Linked DNA regions of Syntrophotalea carbinolica DSM 2380. The protein of the gene in region 2 interacts with the protein of the main gene of each other region in a pairwise test. Links are inferred from orthologs where the notes say so. Each region holds a gene or a part of one and is shown on either strand. Other genes may lie near its edges.

Region 1 (10,985 bases), 1.2 Mb from region 2 along the record:
TCCCGTTTAGAGTCGGTGTGACGAGGTTTTTGTTGTAGGGTGGGTCAAGGAAAATCAGATCAAAGGGAGCATCCTTTGCCGCCTGGTTCTGGTTGACAAAGATACTGGCTGATGTTCTGCAGAGCCGGGTACGGTCTTGCATGCCGCAGGTTTTTATATTCTCGGCAATAACGGCAACAGAGTTGGGGCTCTGGTCAACAAGCACGGCGTATGCGGCTCCCCGACTCAATGCTTCAAGACTTAAAGCACCGGTCCCCGCAAAAAGATCAAGCACCTTCAGCTCGGAAAAAGAACCGAGACGACTTTGCAGACTGCTGAACAGCGCCTCTCGTACCCTGTCCGTCGTCGGACGGATATTCTGTCCCTTGAACTGGCGAAGCTTTCTTCCTTTTGCTGATCCGCTTATGATGCGCACCCTTCGGTTCCTTTTATTGAGCTGATACTTCCGGTTAAAGTGGGGCAAAATCTATCATGGCGCACCCATCTGGTCAAGAAGTCTCCTTTATTGATGTTATGCGGCTTTGCGCTTTTTGAAGATCGGCTGTAATGTATTGAGTCCTGTGCGACAACATAATGTGTTTCTTTTGAGGGAGTGGGGCGTTGGCGTCGTGGCCATAAGAATCCTTGCCACGGATGCGGCTTAAAGTATTTCCTGGTCTTAAAACTGTATTTTGCATAAGGAGGAGGCTGATGGAGCGACCCGATTTGGCTCCCTACGCTGCACGCAGCAATCAAAGTCGTGGAAGGCGCTACCGCGAAGATTTTCGTGATGACCGTAGCGCCTTCGTAAGGGATCGTGATCGTATTATTCATTGCGCGGCCTTTCGCCGACTCGAATACAAGACCCAGGTTTTCGTAAACCATGAGGGAGATTATTATCGAACCCGCCTGACCCACTCTCTCGAGGTTGCGCAGATCGCACGTGGCATCGCCCGTCGTCTATTTTTGAACGAAGACCTTGTCGAAGCGCTGGCGCTGGCTCATGACCTGGGGCATACGCCATTCGGGCATACCGGAGAAGATGTCCTGGATCGGCTCATGGAGGGGTTTGGCGGGTTTGAGCACAATAGGCAATCGTTGCGTATTGTTGAATACCTGGAAGAGCGTTATCCTGACTTTTACGGCTTGAACCTGACCTGGGAGACCCGGGAGGGTATTATAAAGCATTCCGACATATCGTCTCATTCCATGCATGAAGCGCAGGAATATCAACCCCATGTGCCGCCCACGCTAGAGGCGCAGATCATCGATCTGGCTGACGAAATTGCATATAACAATCATGATATAGACGATGGGCTCAAGGCGGGGTACATAACTCTTGCCGAGTTGCACGAGGTGCCATTGTGGAGCGCAGCCTTTACCTCTATTGAGCGACAATTCCCTTCACTGGAGCCTTCGAGGCATATTTATCAAACCATAAGTACATTGATAGGACAACTTATTGAAGATGTAGTGGCAACCACTTCAGCAAATATCGCAGCCCGTGGAATACGCTCCATTGAGGATGTCCGACGACAGAACGATCGTATGGTTTGTTTCAGCAGCGCTGTCCGCACTCAGAACAAAATCTTAAAGCAGTTTCTTCGAGAGCGGCTCTACAGGCACCATAAAGTGGAGAGAATGCGCGTCAAGGTTGAGCGCATTCTCTCAATGATCTTTGAAAGTTACCTTAAGACGCCTTCGTTGCTACCGGCGGAATATCATGCAAGATTTGAAATCCACGGCAAGGAGCGCGCTATATGCGACCTTGTGGCCGGCATGACGGACCGCTATGCCTTGGACGAATATAAAAAACTTTTTGAACCGTACGAGCCGGTGTGAGCGTGTCCGGCTGACACTTGCGGACGCTTCGATTGTCTTCGCTTAAGGAAGTACAATAGTCGGGGATTCGGCCGCACGATAGATCAAAATGGTTCGACCCAGCACCTGAGCTACGTGGCCGCGGGTTTCACTTGCAATCAGGTCGGCTGCTTCCTTGCGATCAAGCGGACAGGTTTCAAGAACCTTGATTTTAAGCAATTCATGACGTGTCAGGCATTCATCGATGCTGCTGATAAGGGCAGCGGAGACCCCTTCTTTGCCTATGAGCACTACGGGTTTTAAATGGTGGCCCAGTGCGCGCAGGTGTCTGACCTGCTTTCCCGTCAACGCCGTACTTTTGTTCGATATATCCATATTCGTAAAGCTCCTTGATTGTTTGTCGAGCAAACTGTGGATACTAGCTTATCTGTCTGGTGGCTGGCAACAAATTTCGGTCTACCTGTTCTGGAATCCTGTTGGGTGCGGACGATAGCGGGGAAAGTGGCAGTTTTCAACGGTTAGGGTGTTCCGAGACGTGTCGTGGCTGGTCTGTTTTTAGACATAGTGCGTCACTTTTAAATGCTAATTAAGGTGTTGACCAAACGCCAAAAAGATGGTTACATATCGGCGTTTTTGGGACGAAATCAAAACAACTCTTTAACGGGCCCCGGCGGCCACAAAAGATGCCTCCATGAATATTGGTCTTGCCAGCATTCAAATACCGAGGAACCCCCTACCCAAAAGGCTGTCCGTGGCGTTTCAGATGCGTCTCCGGCTGTCTGGATGTTTCACTTCTTCTTTTTTATTCCATCGTTATATAAAAGCCATTTTTCCGTTCCCGGTGCATGATAATTCGAGTGAGTGTGCCGGACATGAAATGCGGTTCGCTAAAGTGGCTCATATTGTTACAGTTTGGCGCATGTCCTGGGTCAAACTGCACCAAAAATCGTTATAAAATTATGTAGTTATGTGATTGACAGTGCCGCCCATTATATGGTTTATTTGGAGTGCTTTGGGATAGGTTTGTGATGTGATGTTGCTGCTTGAGTTCAAGAAGGTTTGTCCGACGCGAAAACGCTGTTAGGAATAATGATGTTTTTCGCCCACATGTTCCTAGTTACGTTTTTTGATACAAGGAGGCGCCAATGCTGAAGAAAATCTTGAGTTTCTTTCGTAAACCAAAGCCAAATCCCGATTTGGCGAATCACAAGGAGAGGAAGAACAGTATGCAAACGTCCACATGTCAGAAAAGCGGGGAATGCAGAATTCCAGATCGTGCCACGTTGCCGGCAACGCTGTATCAGCAGCTTGCGGATTTCGTAGCTACGCTGCCCACCAAGGAAGGCCATCTGGTAACGGTTCTCCATAAAGCCCAGAGTCTGTTCGGCTACCTGCCTAAAGAAGTGCAGGAGTTCGTTGCCGATCAGATGGATGAATCTCTGGCTAAAGTTTATGGTGTTGTCAGCTTCTACACCTTCTTCACCATGATCCCCAAAGGCAAGCATCCCATCTCTGTCTGTATGGGTACCGCCTGCTTCGTTAAAGGTGCTGATAAGGTTGTTGACGCCCTCAAGCAGCAGCTTGGTGTTACGGTAAGCGAAGTGACCAAAGATGGTAAGTTCTCCATCGACTGTCTGCGCTGTGTTGGTGCTTGCGCTCTGGCACCGGTTGTTCTGGTCGGCGAGAAGGTTTACGCTAATGTGACGCCTGATCAGGTCAAAGACATTCTTGCTGACTTTGCTTAATAGGGAGATAACTCGATATGGCCAAGATTAATTCTATGGCGGATCTGCAGAAAAAAGCTGAAGAGCTGAAGGCTGCCGCCGTTAAAACTAAAAGCGAAAAAGTACTCGTAAACGTATCTCTGGCTACCTGCAGCATCGCTTCCGGCGGCAAGGAAGTTCTGGAGGCCATGAAAGCTGAAGTTGCAGCTCAGGGGCTGAGCAATGTGGAGTTCCAGCAGGTTGGTTGCCAGACCTACTGTTACGCTGAGCCTACTGTTGAAATTACGCTGCCCGGCAAGGAACCTGTCGTATTCGGCTATGTTAAAGGCGACAAAGCCAAAGAACTGGTTCAGAAATACATCAAAAGCGGGGAACTGGTTGATGGTGTCATCCCTGCCGCCTACGAGCGCGTTGTACTTTAATATAAGGAGAGCATAGCTATGGCAACTCAGCTTAGAATAGCCACCCGCAATAGCGGGTTTATCGATCCGGAATCCGTCGAGTCCTACATTGCCGTCGGCGGCTACCAGGCTCTGGGCAAATGCCTGTCCGAAATGAAGCCTGCCGACGTTATCGAACTGATGAAAAACAGCGGTCTGCGCGGCCGTGGCGGCGCAGGTTTCCCCACCGGCGTAAAATGGGGTTTTGCCGCCAAGTACGACTCCGACATCAAGCATGTCGTATGTAACGCCGATGAAGGCGACCCGGGGGCATTCATGGACCGCGCGGTTCTCGAAGGCGACCCGCACAGCGTTCTGGAAGCTATGGCCATCGGCGCCTACGCCATCGGCGGCAACAAAGGCACCATCTACATCCGTGCCGAGTACCCGCTGGCCATTGCCCGCCTGAAAATGGCCATCGAGCAGGCCAAGGAAATGGGCGTGCTGGGCGACAACATCATGGGCACCGACTTCTGTTTCGACCTCGAGTTGAAATACGGCGCCGGCGCGTTTGTCTGCGGCGAGGAAACCGCCCTGATCAACTCCATGGAAGGTAACCGCGGCGAGCCTTACACCAAGCCTCCTTTCCCTGCCGAAGCCGGTTACTGGAACAAGCCGACCATCGTGAACAACGTCGAGACCCTGGCCAACATCCCGGCCATCATCATGAAGGGCGCCGACTGGTTCAACAAGATCGGTACCGAAACTTCCAAGGGCACCAAGGTTTTCTGTATCTGCGGTAAGATCGCCAATGTCGGTCTGATCGAGGTTCCCATGGGAACCACCCTCAAAGAAGTTATCTACGATATCGGCGGCGGCATCCCCGGCGGCAAGGAATTCAAAGCCGTTCAGACCGGCGGCCCCTCCGGCGGTGCTTTGACCTACAAGGATCTGGACGCTCCTATCGACTACGAAAACCTCGTGGCACGCCAGTCGATGATGGGTTCCGGCGGCATGATCGTCATGGACGAAGAGGACTGCATGGTGTCGGTTGCCAAGTTCTTCCTCGACTTCACCATGGACGAGACCTGCGGCAAATGTACGCCCTGCCGTATCGGCTCCAAGCGTATCTACGAACTGCTTGATAAAATCACCATCGGTCAGGGTACCGAAGCAGATCTGGAAAAACTGCGCAGCCTGTCGGTGAACATCAAGGACACCGCTCTGTGCGGCCTGGGCCAGACCATGCCTAACCCGGTATTGTCGACCATGCGCGTCTTCGAAGACGAGTACCGCGCGCACGTTATCGACAAGAAATGTCCTGCCGGCGTTTGCGCCGAACTGCTCGAATACACTGTTGTGGACCAGAAGTGCGTTGGCTGTACCCTGTGCGCCAAAGTCTGCCCGGTTAACTGCATCAGCGGTAAGCCGAAGGAAGTCCATGTCATCGACCAGGCTGCATGTATCAAGTGCGGCGCATGTCTGGACAAGTGTAAGTTCGACGCCATCATCAAACAGTAACGAAAGGAGACATTCCAGATGTCTATGATGAATATAACCATCGATGGTAAAGCTACTCAGGTGCCGGCGGGTAGCACCATACTGGACGCGGCCAAAAAGCTTGACGTCCACATCCCCACTCTGTGTTTCCTGCAGATGGACGAAATGAAATTCAACAACATGACGGCTTCCTGTCGTATCTGTGTCGTTGAAGTGGAAAAACGCCGCAATCTGGCTCCCGCTTGCGCTACTCCGGTCATGGACGGCATGGTTGTCAAGACCAACACCATCCGCGTTCTCAATGCCCGTCGCAGCGTTCTCGAGCTGATGCTTTCCGACCATCCCAAGGACTGCCTTGTCTGCGCCAAGTCCGGAGATTGTGAGCTTCAGAACTTAGCTGAGTACTTCGGTATCCGCGAAGTGGGTGTCGCCGGTGCCATGTCTACCTATCGCGAGGACGTTTCCCCGTCCATCATCCGCGATATGGACAAATGTATCCTGTGCCGCCGCTGCGAAACCATGTGTAACGACGTTCAGACCTGCGGTGTCCTGTCGGGCGTAAATCGCGGTTTCGATGCAGTTGTTGCTCCTGCTTTCGAGATGAATTTGTACGACACTGTTTGCACCAACTGCGGTCAGTGTACGGCCGTTTGCCCCGTTGGCGCCCTGGTTGAAAACGATCATACCTGGAAGGTCATCGACGCTATCGCCGATCCCGAAAAGGTCACCGTCGTTCAGACCGCTCCTGCTGTTCGCGCTGCATTGGGCGAAGCTTGTGGCATGGAACCCGGTCAGAGCGTTACCGGGAAAATGGCTGCTGCATTGCGTCGCCTCGGTTTCGATCACGTGTTCGATACCGATTTTGCCGCCGACCTTACCATTATGGAAGAGGGCTCCGAATTCCTGGACCGTCTGCAGAAATTCCTCGATGGTGATAAGAACGTCAGATTGCCTATTATGACGTCCTGCTGCCCGGGTTGGGTCAAGTTCTTCGAGCATCAGTTCCCTGACATGCTCGACGTTCCTTCGACCGCCAAATCTCCGCAGCAGATGTTTGGTGCCATCGCCAAAAGCTACTATGCCGAAATCCTTGGCATTCCTCGCGAAAAGATGGTCGTCGTTTCTGTCATGCCTTGTCTCGCCAAGAAATACGAATGTTCTCGTCCGGAATTTGCCGTTAACGGTAACCCCGACGTCGACATCGTTATCTCGACCCGCGAACTCGGTCGTTTGATCAAGCGCATGAATATCGACTTCGCCAAACTGCCTGATGAAGATTTCGATGCACCTCTTGGTGCTTCGACCGGTGCTGCTCCGATCTTCGGTAACAGCGGCGGCGTTATGGAAGCTGCTCTGCGTACCGCTTACGAACTGGCCACCGGCGAAACCCTGCCTGCAGTCGAGTTCGAAGCAGTTCGTACCCTGACCGGTGTTAAGACCGCTGAAATCCAGGTCGGTCCTCATACCCTGAATGTTGGCGTAGCCAGCGGTTTGGGTAATGCCCGTAAACTGCTCGAAATGGTTCGGAACGGTGAAAAGCAGTTCCATGTTATTGAAATCATGGCCTGCCCCGGCGGCTGCATCGGTGGTGGTGGTCAGCCTTACCATCACGGTGATATGGAAATTCTTGCCAAGCGTAATCAGGTTCTGTACAACGAAGATGCTGGTAAAGAGCTCCGTAAATCCCACGAAAACCCGTACATCATTGAGCTGTACGAGAAATACCTGGGTAAACCGCTCAGCGAAAAAGCGCATCACCTGCTGCATACGCACTACTTCAAGCGTCAGCAGCTGTAAGAGGGATTTATCCTTCTGGTTTAACGAAAAGGCCGGGTGCTGTTGCACCCGGCCTTTTTATTTTTGGTATACACCATAAAAAGGAAAAATTTGATGTGCATCAAAGAATGATTGTCGCTTTTTCTTTAATATCCATCTCAACCTTCGAATTCAAATACACGTTTTTAAAGGATGGATAGAACATTATGAATTATCAGGACATCATCCGCTGGTTAAAATGTCCGCCCGGACCTGAGGTTTATCCGCTAAGGGATAGGGCCGACCAGATTCGACAGCAATATGTTGGTGATGCCGTACACCTGCGGGGTTTGGTCGAACTTTCCAATATATGCAGTCGTAATTGTCTTTACTGCGGCATCCGTAGGGACAATCAGGCCATTACACGCTACCGTCTTACCGCTGATGAAGTACTTGATTGTGCACGCAAGGCTGTGGATTTCGGCTTCGGAACCCTTGTTTTGCAAGGCGGTGAAGATCCCGGCTTATCCAAAGATTTCATCGGGGAACTGATTTCTCTTATAAAATCAGAAACGAATCTTGCCGTCACATTGAGTCTCGGAGAGCGCAAGGTCGATGAGTGGGCGGCCTGGAGGGAAGCCGGTGCCGATCGTTATTTGCTGCGCTTTGAAACCTCCAACAGTCAATTGTTCAATTACATCCATCCGCCGCGCGACGGTCATGCGCCATGTGATCGGATTTCCATGCTGAAAACGCTGCAATCGTTAGGTTATGAAACCGGCAGTGGCGTCATGATCGGTATTCCCGGGCAGACCTATGAAGATCTGGCTCGCGATATAGAGTTATTTGGGGAATTGTCTCTTGATATGATCGGCGTAGGTCCCTTTATCCCCCATCCTCAAACACCATTGGGTGCCGGGCAGGTTTCCGACGCGGGTATCGATCAGGTGCCAGGCAGCGTTGAAATGGGGTTAAGGGTTCTGGCTTTGGCGCGCATCGTTTGTCCAGGGGCCAATATCCCCAGTACCACTGCTTTTGCTACCCTGGATCGTCAGGCCGGACGTGAGATGGGCCTCTGTTGGGGGGCCAACGTCGTTATGCCTAACCTGACGCCCTTGCAGTATCGTAAGTTATACGAAATTTATCCCAGCAAGGCCGCTTCCACGGAAACGGCGGAAGAGAGCCGGGATGCAGCATTCAGGCAAATAGAGCATCTCGGCAGGACTCCGGGAAGCGGGCGGGGTGACTCGCCGCATCATCTTCAACAAACCACAACATCCAAGCGGAAAGAGGGCTGATTATTATGTGTGCTTTACCATCCATGGAACTCAGTAAAAACGCCGTCGATTTTATCGATGAGAACCACCTCAATGCGCTTTTGGCCGGCAAGAAACCGGATGCCACTCGGATTCGCGAAATTATTGCCAAAAGTCTGGCTAAAGAAGCGCTTTCCGTTGAGGAAACGGCTGAACTTGTTCTGACCGACGATCCTGCGCTGATTGAGGAAATATTTGCCGCAGCCCGGGAACTTAAAAAAACCGTTTACGGTAATCGTATCGTTCTGTTTGCGCCTTTATATATCGGCAATGACTGTATTAATGATTGCACCTATTGTGCATTTAAGCGGTCGAATTTTGATGCGATACGGCGCACTTTGACTCCCGAGGAAATAGGTCAGCAGGTCGTTGCCCTTGAGGATAAGGGACACAAACGTCTGATACTGGTATTCGGAGAACATCCCAAATACGATGCCGATTTTATTGCGGATACGGTAAAAAATGTTTATTCCGTCAAATCCGGAAACGGGGAGATTCGCCGCGTAAATATCAATGCTGCGCCTCTCGATATCGAAGGCTATAAAAAGGTCAAAGAGGCAGGGATCGGCACGTACCAGATTTTCATGGAAACCTATCATCACGATACCTATTCCATGATGCATCCCGGCAATACCCGAAAAGGAAATTACCTTTATCGACTTGACGGTCTGAGTCGTGCATTTGAAGCCGGTTGCGACGACGTCGGGCTCGGTGTTCTTTTCGGTTTATATGACTGGCGTTTCGAAGTGCTTAGCATGGTTCGTCATGCATTGTATCTTCAGGAGCGGTACAATGTCGGCCCTCACACATTGAGTTTCCCCAGGCTCCGTCCTGCTCAAGGGGTTGACTTCAACGAAGAGTATTTCGTCGACGACGAGGACTTCAAGCGTATTATAGCTATCTTGCGACTTGCGGTACCCTATACGGGGCTGATTCTCACCGCCCGCGAAAAACCTGAACTGCGCAGAGAGCTGATGTCCTTCGGTGTTTCTCAAATCGATGCCGGCAGCCGTATCGAACTCGGCGGATACACCGAAGCGGGAGATGCCCAGGTTATGGAACGGGAACAGTTCAGCCTTGGCGATATTCGTTCCCTGGATGAGGTTATGTGCGAGTTGATTAGCGATGGTTATGTTCCCAGTTTCTGTACCTCCTGTTATCGCAGCGGTCGCACAGGCGAACATTTTATGGAGTTCAGTATCCCCGGTTTCATCAAGCGTTACTGTACCCCCAATGCGTTGTTGACCCTGGAAGAGTACCTGGTCGATTATGCCTCCGAGGAAACACGGGCTGTCGGTGAAAAACTTATTGCCGAAGAACTTGCCAAAATGGAAGATGGCGAGATGAAAAACCGTACTCTTAAACAACTGGAAGAAATCAAGGACCGCAACGTTCGCGATATCTATTTTTGATTATGAGCGCATATCGTACGGAAAAAGATCTTCTTGGCCAGCTTGAAGTTCCGGAGCAGGCATTGTACGGCATCCATACCGTTCGAGCTCTGGAAAACTTTCCCCTGACCGGAAGAAAAGTCAGTCGGGCTCTGGTTCATGCGTTTGGTGCCGTTAAATTGGCGTGTACCCGCACCAACCGCGAATTGGGTTGCTGGCCTGAACCCAAAGCCCAGGCCCTCGAGGACGCCTGTACCGAAATGATGGAAGGGCGGCTTGATGATCATATCGTCGTGGATGCTCTGCAAGGTGGTGCCGGAACTTCGACCAACATGAATGTGAATGAGGTTCTGGCCAACCGCGCCCTGCAGTTGCTGGACAAACCTCTCGGCGAATACGGGACGGTAAACCCTCTCGAGGATGTCAATCGCCATCAATCGACCAACGATACCTTTCCGACCGCCCTTAAAGTCGCTGCGATTCAGCAATTGCGGCTTTTGGAAAGGGAAGTTGTCGCCTTGCTCGAGGCCTTTCAGGCACAGGAAAAAGCCTTGGCCCATGTGGTCAAAATAGGACGCACCCAGTTGCAGGATGCGGCCCTGACCACCCTGGGTCGGGAGATGTCCGCTTATGCCGATGCTTTTGCCAGGGATCGATGGCGTATTTACAAATGTGAAGAGCGCCTCAGGGTGGTTAACCTCGGCGGGACGGCTATCGGTACCGGGCTTGCCGCCCCTCGGCAATATATTTTCAAGGTGGTGGAAAAACTCCGAAGCATAACCGGACTGGGTCTGGCTCGCGCCGAAAACCTGATCGATGCAACGCAGAATGTGGATGCCTTTGTTGAAGTCAGCGGTATTCTCAAGGCGTTAGCGACCAATCTGCTTAAAATTTCTGGGGACCTTCGGTTTTTATCCTCCGGTCCCGATGCTGGCATAGGGGAGCTGAGTCTGCCGCATCGACAGGCCGGATCCTCCATTATGCCCGGTAAGGTCAATCCGGTCATTCCGGAAGCGGTTTCCCAGGCTGCCATGGTTGTCATGTCCAACGATCAGACTATCGCTCAAGCCTGTGCCATGGGCCATCTGGAACTTAATCCGTTTCTTCCGTTAGTGGCCG
Region 2 (11,142 bases):
GCCGCCGTGAATATAAACCTCCCAGCGCTGCGGATCGCTATCGGCGACGCGCCGTGCATCGATGGCCACAACGATACACTGGGAGCCGAAACGCTCGGCTGCTTCTTTGACAAACTCGGGGTTATTGACCGCCTCGGTATTAATGGAAACCTTGTCGGCTCCGGCATTGAGCAGATTACGGATATCCTCGATGGTGCGAATGCCGCCGCCGACGGTAAGGGGCATAAAAACCCTCTCCGCGGTGCGGGACACCACATCGAGAATGATATTGCGCTTGTCGCTGGAAGCGGTGATATCAAGAAAGGTCAGTTCATCGGCCCCCTGGGCGTCATAGGCCTCGGCCGCCTCAACCGGATCGCCGGCATCGCGCAACTCCAGGAACTGAACCCCTTTGACCACCCGACCGTCCTTGACATCGAGACAGGGTATAATACGTTTCGTCAGCATGGCTCGTCCTTCACAAGATAAGAACGCCGCACCCCGATTACAAGGGCCGCGAGTTAATTAATTGGATCGAAACCCGGGAAAACCGGTTTTTTTACCGCAAAAAACCGTTGAGATCGCAAAGAAAACAGTCACACCAAAAGCCCGCCTCGGCGAACTCAGCGTGCTCTGCGATACATATTCATTTTATAGGCAAAGATCAAAATCGGCACGAAATCAGGCTTTGCCCTTGGTCAGAGCCACCGCTTCACGCAGATCGAGGCTGCCGGTATACAGCGCCTTGCCGGTGATCACGCCGGTCACCCCGGAGTCTTCAATGGTCATGAGACGGGCGATGTCTTCCAGACAGGAGACGCCGCCGGAGGCGATGACCGGCACCGAGATCGACTCGGCCAGGGCACGGGTCGCCTCAAGGTTCGGCCCCCCCATCATGCCGTCACGGGCGATATCGGTATAGATGATCGCTTCGACACCGAACCCTTCCATCTCTTTGGCCAATTCGGTTGCGAGCTTTTCGGTAACGTCGGCCCATCCGCGCACTGCGACCAACCCGTCGCGCGCGTCGATGCCGACCACGATACGCCCGGGGAACAACCGGCAGGCCTCACGAACCAACTCCGGATTTTCTTTGGCCACCGTACCGAGGATGACGCGATCTATACCAAGCTCGAGATAGGCTTCGATGGTCGGCAGGTCACGAATCCCGCCGCCCAGTTCGGTGGGAATCGAAACGGCCTCGGCAATGGCGCGGATAGCGTCACGGTTACGCGGCACGCCGGCAAAAGCACCGTCGAGATCGACAATATGCAACAGCTCGCCACCCTGCTCCTGCCAACTGCGGGCCTGGGCACCGGGGTTGTCGTTGTAAACCGTGTCCTTCTCCATCAGGCCCTGTTCAAGACGCACACAGCGGCCTTCCTTCAAATCGATGGCGGGAATAACTATCATCACATATCTCCGAAATTCTTGAGGATTCTAAGACCGACCTGCTGGCTTTTTTCCGGATGGAACTGGGTCGCCATGACATTGTCCCGCCACACGGCGGCACAGAAGGTGCGCCCGTAATCAGCCGTTGCCGCCACCACCGATGCATCCTCGGGTACGACGTAATAGGAATGCACGAAATAAACAGACTCGCCGCTATCGAGCCCCTGAAAAATCGGCGCGGGGCGTTGGATATCGATCTGGTTCCAGCCCATATGCGGCACTTTCAGAACTTCCCCTTGCTCCTGCATGTCGCCGGGGAACCGTACCACCCGCCCGGGGATAATATTCAGCCCCTGGTGGTGGCCGAACTCCTCGCTTTCGGTAAACAACAGTTGCAAACCGAGGCAGATACCGAGAAACGGCCGACCGGACTCGACATGCCGCAAAATCGGCTCGACAAAACCGCCGGCCGTCAACTGATCCATGCAGTCGCGAAAGGCGCCGACACCGGGCAACACCAGTTTATCGGCCTGCGCCACAACGGCGGGGTCATCCGTCACCCGCGCACTGTAGCCGACCTTTTCAAAGCCTTTCTGCACACTGCGCAGATTGCCCATCCCGTAATCGATAATGACTATCATCTGTTACAGCTTTCCTTTGGTGGACAGCACCCCTTGAATGCGAGGATCGAGTCCGGTGGCCTCATCCAACGCTCGACCGAAGGCCTTGAATACGCCTTCGATCATGTGGTGCAGATTGCGCCCGTAGACCAGATTGACATGCACATTGGCCCCGGCGTGATTACAAAATGCGGTAAAGAATTCTTCGACCAGCTCCACATCGAAGCTGCCGACCTTGGCCTTGGGAAGGTCCATATTGAACACCAGGCACGAGCGCCCGGAAAAATCGATATGCACCGAGGCCAGCGTCTCATCCATGGGAACCGTGGCGGCGCCATAGCGGCGAATGCCCTGCTTGTCCCCGAGAGCCTTGACGAAGGCCTGCCCCAGACAGATACCGAGATCCTCTACCGTGTGATGATCGTCCACCTCGACATCGCCCTCGGCCTTGACCGTGAGATCAAAAAACCCATGACGGGAAAGCAAGGTGAGCATATGGTTCATAAAAGGCACAGGTGTGGCGATACAGGCTTCGCCGCACCCGTCAAGGGTCAAGTCCAAATTGATTTGGGTTTCCTGCGTCTGTCGATCGATAGTGGCGCTGCGAGACATGGCAAACCCCCTTGCCAGCAGTTGGTTGACAGAGATGGCGATACAGCCGGCCTTTTCACCGGCCAGGCGGCGATGGTCAGCTATCCTTCAGGCGAATGGAAACGGAACGCCCATGGGCTTCCAGTCCTTCCAGTTCGGCCAGATGCACGATAGACCGGCCCAACCGATCGAGCCCTTCCCGGGAGAAGGAAATAATGCTCGACTTCTTGACGAAATCGTCCACCCCCAGCGGAGAAAAAAAGCGCGCGGTCCCGCCGGTAGGCAGGGTATGGTTGGGGCCGGCCAGATAGTCTCCGGCCGCTTCGGGACAATGGTGCCCCATAAAGATGGCCCCGGCATGGCGGATTCTGGGCAGCAGGGAAAAGGGATCGTCAACCGCCAACTCCAGGTGCTCCGGCGCAATGCTGTTGCTCAGTGCCACCGCCTGCTCCAGATCGCGGGCGACCAGGATGGCCCCGAAGGCATCGATGGAACAGCGTGCGATAGCGGCCCGCTTCAACGTTGCCAGCTGCTCTTCGACTGCCTGCTGCACGCGCCGGCCGAAATCGGCATCGGTAGTCACCAGAATAGCGGCTGCCAGCTCATCGTGCTCGGCCTGGGACAGCAGGTCGACGGCGATGTGCTCGGGGGTGCCGCTGCCGTCATTGATGACCAGGATTTCACTGGGACCGGCGATCATGTCGATATCCACCTGCCCGAAAACCATTTTTTTGGCGGTGGCGACATAGATATTACCCGGTCCGGTAATCTTATCGACCCGCGGCACACTCTCGGTACCGTAAGCCAGTGCGGCAACCGCCTGGGCACCGCCGATCTTGAAAATACGATCGACGCCGGCCAGGTGCGCGGCCGCCAGCACATGGGGATTGACCTCGCCGTGCGGCATGGGCACCACCATCACCACCTCAGCCACGCCGGCCACCTTGGCGGGAATGGCATTCATCAAAACCGACGAGGGGTAACTGGCCTTGCCACCGGGCACATAGATACCGACCCGCTCCAAAGGCTGCACCATCTGGCCCAGCATAACATCCTGCTCGTCGGTAGTCAGCCAGGTCTCGGTCTTCTGGCGACGATGAAAAGCAGCGATGCGGTCGGCCGCAAGCTGCAATGCGGCCATCGATTCGCTATCCACAGCGGCCAAAGCCGCTTCGATCTCCTCTGCCGTAACCTGCAGTTGCGCTGCGGTAAGATCCAACCCGTCAAAACGGGTCGTGTATTCGAGCAAAGCGCGATCGCCTTGCAGGCGCACCGCCTCGAGGATTTCCGCAACCGTTTCCTCGACCCCTTCGGGCGGCGTTTCCCCCCGGGCGACAATGGCGCCGAGAGCAGCACCGAAATCGGAATCATCAAATGATAACAATCGCATCATAACCTGGCTCCTCAATCGTTCCCGGCGTCTTCAGCCAATACCCGTTCCAGGTCCTGTATAATGCGGGTAATACGCTGATGCTTGGTCTTGAGGCTGGCACGGTTAACGATCAGGCGGCTGGTGATTTCACCGATGGTCTCCACCTCCACCAGACCGTTGTCGCGCATGGTAGCGCCTGTCGACACCAGGTCGACAATACGTTCAGCCAGCCCGACCAGAGGCGCCAGCTCGATGGATCCGTAAAGCTTGATGAGTTCCACCTGCACGCCGCGCTCGGCAAAGTAACGCTCGGTAATATTGGGATACTTGGTTGCCACACGGATATTGGACCAGTCGGCCGGATCCTCATCGCGCGACAGCTCGCCCGGCTCGGCCACCACCAGTCGACAGTATCCGAACTTAAGATCCAAGGGCTCGTAGAGATCCTTGCCTTGCTCCAGCAGGGTATCCTTGCCGACCACTCCCAAATCGGCACAGCCGTATTCGACATAGGTCGGAACATCCGTGGCCCGCACCGCCATAAAGCGGAATTTGGTCTCGGGGTTTTCGAACACCAGCTTGCGGCTGTCGCCGCTCATCTCCGGACAGGTGATGCCGATTTTGGCAAACAGCTCCATGGAGTCCCGCATAATACGCCCCTTGGGCAGGGCAAACGTTATGTAATCGCTCATAAGGACGGTCCTTTATCGATTGTCATTGTCATTGGTTGTTCAGCGGCATGTTTTCATATACATGAATGACCAACGGCCAGGGACCAAGGACCCATCAGCCCTTGATTCGCTCGATGTGCGCACCAAGATTTCGAAACTTTTCCTCGAGGCGCTCATAACCCCGATCGAGATGATAGATGCGCGAAACCTCGGTCGTATTTTCCGCAGCCAGTCCGGCCAGCACCAGACTGGCGCTGGCACGCAGATCGGTGGCCATAACCGGCGCGCCAAGCAACTCCTTGACGCCTCGCACCTTGGCGGTCTTGCCTTCGATGGCGATATCTGCGCCAAGGCGCTGCAGTTCGCAAACATGCATAAAGCGGTTTTCAAAAACACTCTCGGTAACCACGCTGGTACCGTCGGCAATACTCATCAAAGCCATGAACTGAGCCTGCATGTCCGTTGGAAAACCGGGGTGAGGCTGGGTCTTGATGTCGACCGGAGCGATGCGGCGCGGACCCCGCACGCGTAACGCATGATCCTCCGCGCTGATGGTGACGCCGGCTTCCTGGAGCTTGCTGATCAAGGCCTCGAGGTCGGCCTGACGGGCACCGAGCAACCGCACATCCCCTCGGGTCATGGCCGCAGCCACCATGAAGGTACCGGCCTCGATGCGGTCCGGCATTACGGCGTAATGCAGCGGCTGCAACTCATCGACCCCTTCGACAACGATACGGTCCGTCCCGGCACCTTCGATACGGGCCCCCATACAGGTCAAAGCCGTGGCCAGATCGACGATCTCCGGTTCGCACGCAGCATTTTCAATTACGGTGGTACCTTGAGCAAGACACGCCGCCATCAGCAGGTTTTCGGTACCGCCGACGGTGGGAATATCGAGGTAGATATTGGCCCCATGCAACCGTTTGGCCCGGGCCTCGACATAGCCGTGGTCGAGATCGATCTCGGCACCCATGGCCTCGAGCCCCTTGAGATGCAGATTGATGGGCCGGGCACCGATGGCACAGCCGCCGGGCAAACTCACCCGGGCGTGTCCCAGTCGCGCCAGCAGCGGACCGAGGACCAAAACCGAGGCACGCATGGTGCGCACCAGATCGTAGGGCGCCTCAACACTGCGAATCCGGGTGGCATCGACAGAAAACACCCCTTCCTGGCTATGCACTTCCGCGCCAAGGATGCTCAGCAGTTTTCCGGCGGTCGAAATATCCCGCAGGGCCGGCACATTTTCGAGCTGGTGCTGCCCGGGAGCAAGCAAGGTGGCAAACAACAGCGGCAGCGCTGAATTTTTGGCGCCGCTGATCCGAACCTCGCCCTTGAGTCGGTTTCCACCATGAATGACAATCTTATCCAACCTGGTACCACCTTTGAAGAAAAGGGTGCATATGCTCAGTGAATACTATGATCTGCGCCGCGGCGAGCCCCCACGACCCGCGGCACGCCACCATAATCGTCCCGCACGAAGCCGTCCACAAGTCCGGCGTCATCGAACAGCTGCCGCACCGCGGCGGCCTGATCGATACCGACCTCCACCAGCAGCCAGCCTCCGGGCACCAGACACGTATCGGCCTGCGCCGCCAGCAGCCGGTAAGGATCAAGACCATCTTGCCCACCGTTTAAGGCCTGACGCGGTTCGAAATCTCGAACTTCGGGCATCAGTCCGTCGAGATCAGCCGCCGGGATATAGGGGGGATTGGAAACGATCAGATCGAAAGGCCCCTCGGGCAGTTGCGCCAGATCCCTCTCAAGAAACCGCACCCGATCGTCGACACCGTTGCGGCGGGCATTATCGGCAGCCACCGCCAGAGCCTGGGGACAGATATCCAGCGCCACCACCTGCGCATCGGCAAGTTCATGGGCAAGGGCGATGGCTATGGCGCCGCTACCGGTGCCCACATCGAGAACTCGCGACCCGTTGGCCACCCGCAGAGCTTCCTCCACCAGCACCTCGGTATCGGGCCGGGGGATCAGCACCGCCGGAGAAACCGACAGGGGCAAAGACCAGAACTCCGTCTCGCCCAGGATATACTGCAACGGTTCGCGCCTGGCCCTTTTGACCACCAGGGCACGATAGGCCGTCAACTCGGACTCCTCGAGAGGACGGTCAAAATTAAGATACAGGCCCACCCGGTCCATCCCGAGGCTGGCACCAAGCAACAACTCGGCATCGCGCCGGCCGCTGTCAATCCCCTTATCCCGGAAATAATCGGCGGTCCACTGCAGTATTTTCAGCACGGTCCAGATTTGTGCCAAACTTACGCCTCCTGGGCCGCCATGGCCTCACTCTGATAATGCAGGGTGAGGGGTTCGACCAACTCGGAGAGATTGCCCTGCATGATGCCTTCCAGCCGATAGAGCGTCAAACCGATGCGGTGATCGGTGCAACGCCCCTGGGGGAAGTTGTAGGTACGGATACGCTGACTGCGATCGCCGCTACCGACCTGGCTTTTGCGATCGGCGGCCATCTGCGCCTGCTGATCGGCCATCACCTGATCCAGGATGCGGGACTTCAGCACCTTCATGGCTTTGGCCTTGTTTTTATGCTGGGATTTTTCGTCCTGGCAGGAAACCACCACTCCGGTGGGCACATGCGTAATACGCACCGCCGATTCGGTTTTATTGACGTGCTGCCCTCCGGCGCCGGAGGCGCGGTAAACATCAATGCGCAGATCGGTCGGATCGATATCCACATCAACGTCTTCAGCCTCGGGCAACACCGCCACCGTGCAGGCCGAGGTGTGGATACGCCCCTGGGCCTCCGTCTCCGGCACCCGTTGCACCCGATGGGTGCCGCTCTCGTATTTGAGTTGCGAATACACCCGGTTGCCGCTGATCATGGCGATAATTTCCTTGAATCCGCCGGCTTCGGAGTCCGAAACGCTCATGGTCTCGACTTTCCAACCCTGCCCCTCGGCAAAACGGCTGTACATGCGGAACAGGTCGCCGGCAAACAGTGCCGCTTCGTCGCCACCGGTACCTGCCCTGATTTCAAGGATAACGTTCTTGTCGTCGTTGGGATCTTTAGGCAACAGCAGAACCTTAAGCTGCTGAGCCAGTTCTTCACGATGAGCCTCGAGTTCGGGCAGCTCCGCCTTGGCCATCTCCCGCATTTCAGGGTCGCTATCCTGCAGCAACTCGCGGTTCCCCTCGATATCTTCGCTTACCCGTTTGTATTCGCGATAAACCGCGACTACCGACGACAGTTCGGCATGTTCGCGCGTCAACTCGAGAAAACGTTTCTGCTGCGACACGACCTGCGGGTCCGACAGCAGCCCCTCGACTTCACGAAACCGATCTTCCACTTCTTCGAGCTTGTTAAATATCATCAGCTTACGATTGCTCTCTCAGTCGGGCATCAAAGATTGGCGAATTCCTTGCGAACTTCATCCACGCAGCCACAGGTCATAGCACCTTCGGGACAGGCACCGACAAGACACCCGGGACCGCCGGCAGCGAACAGACCCGGCGCGACACCGCGTACCTGGCGCAGCATTTCCACCGCCAGCGCGCGGATCTCCCATTGAGCCCGGCGACAGCAGCGCAGCGCAAAGAAATGCAGCAGTTCACGAGCGTTCATGGTCATGACCAGTTTGGTCTCGGCAGCGTTGGGCAACACAAAACGTGCATCTTCCGCCGGAATCCCGGCCTCCATAAGCTCGGCATAAACCCGGTGCATTTCTTCCAATGCCGCTTCAAAGGTAGCCAGCAGTTCAGGCCGGTCGGCGATGGAAGGCGGCGTTACCGCGGTAAAACGCTGCTTATGCGAGACATAACGCTGACTTTGCTGGGAATAGGAAGCCAGGCGATGACGTACCAACTGATGGGAACAGGCACGACTGACCCCTTCAATACCGAAGGTGAAAGAGACATGTTCCAGGGTAGACAGATGACCGACAGAGAGAATCTTGGCGAGCAGCGCCTCCCTGCGGGCGCTGTCCTGCTGCAACAGTTCCTCGACGGAAGATGCCGAATAACACAAACGGGCGGCGGCAGCCACCAACCGCTCGGGCTCAGGAGTATGAGTCAACAGTTGTACGAGCATGTCTTTCCCGCCCGGCCCTGCGCCTGTCACCACGATCAAGGCTGGAGACAGTTTACGGAAGGCCCAAATGCAACAGGGCAGAAACGCCCCGCGCGTTTCTGCCTGTGAACAAAAAAAGAAACGGCCCCGGAGGGCCGTCTCCGGCAATTACTTGTTGTTCTTCGCGTATTTCTTGCGGAAACGGTCGATACGACCAGCTGTATCGAGCAGCTTCTGCTTACCGGTATAGAACGGATGACAGGCCGAGCAAACCTCGACTTGCATATCGGCACACTTGGTAGAGCGGGTCTGGATAACATTGCCACAGTGGCACTTGACCTCGACCGCCTCGTATTTAGGATGGATCCCTTCTTTCATGACTTCTTCTCCTTATCACCCTGGCTTAGTACAGGGCTCGGACATAAAGCGAAAACTTCGCAAGGCAAAGCGTATCTTTTACCATTTCGGACAGCTTATCGCAAGGCTTTTCTGGACAGCATCGCCTACTGGTTCATAGACTCGAAAAACTCATCGTTGGTCTTGGTTGCGGACAACTTTTCCAACAGGAATTCCATACTGTCGACGACATTCATGGAGGAAAGCACCTTGCGCAACAGCCAGAGCCGCTGCAACTGGGTCTGACCAACCAGCAATTCTTCGCGGCGGGTGCCGGACTTGTTGACGTCAATCGCGGGGAAAGTGCGCTTATCGACCAGGCGCCGGTCGAGCACGGCTTCCATATTACCGGTGCCCTTGAATTCCTCGAAAATGACCTCATCCATCTTGCTGCCGGTATCGACCAGCGCGGTGGCGATAATGGTCAGGCTGCCACCTTCTTCAATGTTACGCGCCGCGCCGAAAAAGCGCTTGGGCTTGTGCAGAGCGTTGGAATCGACACCGCCCGAAAGAATCTTACCGCTGGGCGGCACCACCGTGTTGTAGGCACGCGCCAGGCGGGTGATGGAATCGAGCAGAATAACCACATCGCGCTTATGTTCGACAAGGCGGCGAGCTTTTTCGATGACCATCTCGGCGACCTGCACGTGGCGGGTGGCCGGCTCGTCGAAGGTCGAGGAAATGACCTCGCCCTTGACGGAACGCTGCATGTCGGTGACTTCTTCGGGACGCTCATCGATAAGCAGCACGATGAGATACACTTCCGGATGGTTGACGGCAATGGAATTCGCAATATTCTGCAAAAGGATGGTCTTGCCGGTTCGCGGCGGCGCAACGATAAGCCCACGCTGGCCCTTACCGATAGGCGTAACCAGGTCCATAACGCGCATGGACAGGTTGTCCGGAGCCGCCTCAAGAACAATACGCTCCTCCGGATAAAGGGGAGTCAGATTGTCGAACAAAGTCTTGTCACGGGCCACCGACGGATTTTCGAAGTTTACCTCGGCAACCTTAAGCAGGGCAAAATAGCGCTCGCCTTCCTTGGGTGGGCGAATCTGCCCCGACACAGTATCGCCGGTACGCAGATTGAACCGTCGGATTTGCGACGGTGAAACATAGATATCGTCGGGGCCGGGCAGATAGTTTGCGTCAGGCGCCCGCAAAAAACCGAAACCGTCGGGCAGGATTTCCAAGACACCTTCGCCGAAAATAGCTCCGTTTTTCTCAGCGGTGGCATTGAGAATCGTGAAGATCAGGTCCTGCTTGCGCATGCCGGCGGCACCGTCAAGCTTAAGGTCCTTGGCGATCGCCGCCAGTTCGGTAATCTTCTTCTCTTTGAGTTCCTTTAAATTCATTTTTTCTCCTAAAATGCACGCCGACCATGACAAGCTTTTCTCGGTCGTCATGCATGCCGGATCTTGCGGAGCACGTCACCTGCCATTTTCGCCTGTCGTTGCGGTCGCCCGGACCGTATTGATGTTACAACTTTTGGATTGGTTACAGAAAGGGTAGGACGGTTTTCCTTATCATGGGGGTACCACGCGCGACACCCCGTCGCCATGCGGTACCATTGGGATTTTATTCCTGTTACAAACAGCTCGATTTTGAATCGTTACGGGATGTTGTTCCGAAAGGTAGCGTGGTAAGGGACTTCTGTTCTGAAGGATCAAACAATTGATTCTCCCTACTATCTACCCTGTTTGAGACGGACTGTCAATGGATTAATTACCTTTTTGCGCAACAAATGCCAGGTAAGGGACGCCCACGGGGCGCCCCTTGATCACCTTCGGCGGTATCGGATAACGAAACAGACCCTACCGATTCATTCCGCATTCCCGTTACTGAACGGATTGAGCAATCCCGGCTTCAATCCGGAAGCCAACTCCTTGAACAGCTGATGGTAAACCACGGGGACCTCAGTCTGCCCGAACCACCCTTCATCCGGCTCGGTCAAAGCGCGTTCGAGCCCCGGCAGGGTGATATACTTCAGAGCCACCTGATCGCTTTTATTGTAATGCGCCTCATCGAAATCAGGATACTGCAGATTCAAAAAAGGCTCGCCAAGCGGACTGCGATATTCCCACA

Evidence for each region.
Region 1: the proteins of rho (region 2) and yhbY interact in binary tests that used the Escherichia coli proteins (3 or more experiments, as listed by UniProt). The link is inferred for Syntrophotalea carbinolica DSM 2380 from one-to-one orthologs.

What each region holds. Positions count from the first base shown.
Region 1 is NC_007498.2:1,904,583-1,915,567, reverse strand. What follows is about bases 520-3,216. They hold yhbY (ribosome assembly RNA-binding protein YhbY), read right to left. Parts: upstream 2,176-3,216; coding sequence 1,864-2,175; downstream 520-1,863. Other genes in these bases: PCAR_RS09110 (complex I 24 kDa subunit family protein), read left to right, coding at 3,027-3,216; PCAR_RS09120 (deoxyguanosinetriphosphate triphosphohydrolase), read left to right, coding at 691-1,821. Also shown: 16S rRNA (guanine(966)-N(2))-methyltransferase RsmD, read right to left, coding at 1-463; more of PCAR_RS09110, read left to right, coding at 3,217-3,545; PCAR_RS09105 ((2Fe-2S) ferredoxin domain-containing protein), read left to right, coding at 3,563-3,946; PCAR_RS09100 (NADH-ubiquinone oxidoreductase-F iron-sulfur binding region domain-containing protein), read left to right, coding at 3,965-5,425; PCAR_RS09095 (NADH-dependent [FeFe] hydrogenase, group A6), read left to right, coding at 5,444-7,201; [FeFe] hydrogenase H-cluster radical SAM maturase HydE, read left to right, coding at 7,387-8,457; [FeFe] hydrogenase H-cluster radical SAM maturase HydG, read left to right, coding at 8,463-9,887; PCAR_RS09080 (aspartate ammonia-lyase), read left to right, coding at 9,890-10,985.
Region 2 is NC_007498.2:3,137,456-3,148,597, forward strand. The notes cover bases 8,289-11,142. They hold rho (transcription termination factor Rho), read right to left. Parts: upstream 10,413-11,142; coding sequence 9,165-10,412; downstream 8,289-9,164. Other genes in these bases: thyX (FAD-dependent thymidylate synthase), read right to left, coding at 8,289-8,682; rpmE (50S ribosomal protein L31), read right to left, coding at 8,830-9,039; PCAR_RS14665 (lipoprotein), read right to left, coding at 10,880-11,142. In the rest of the region: imidazole glycerol phosphate synthase subunit HisF, read right to left, coding at 1-447; hisA (1-(5-phosphoribosyl)-5-[(5-phosphoribosylamino)methylideneamino]imidazole-4-carboxamide isomerase), read right to left, coding at 661-1,392; imidazole glycerol phosphate synthase subunit HisH, read right to left, coding at 1,392-2,012; imidazoleglycerol-phosphate dehydratase HisB, read right to left, coding at 2,016-2,603; hisD (histidinol dehydrogenase), read right to left, coding at 2,680-3,972; hisG (ATP phosphoribosyltransferase), read right to left, coding at 3,987-4,646; murA (UDP-N-acetylglucosamine 1-carboxyvinyltransferase), read right to left, coding at 4,741-5,994; prmC (peptide chain release factor N(5)-glutamine methyltransferase), read right to left, coding at 6,030-6,893; prfA (peptide chain release factor 1), read right to left, coding at 6,896-7,963; more of thyX, read right to left, coding at 7,996-8,288. UniProt on the Escherichia coli protein: Facilitates transcription termination by a mechanism that involves Rho binding to the nascent RNA, activation of Rho's RNA-dependent ATPase activity, and release of the mRNA from the DNA template.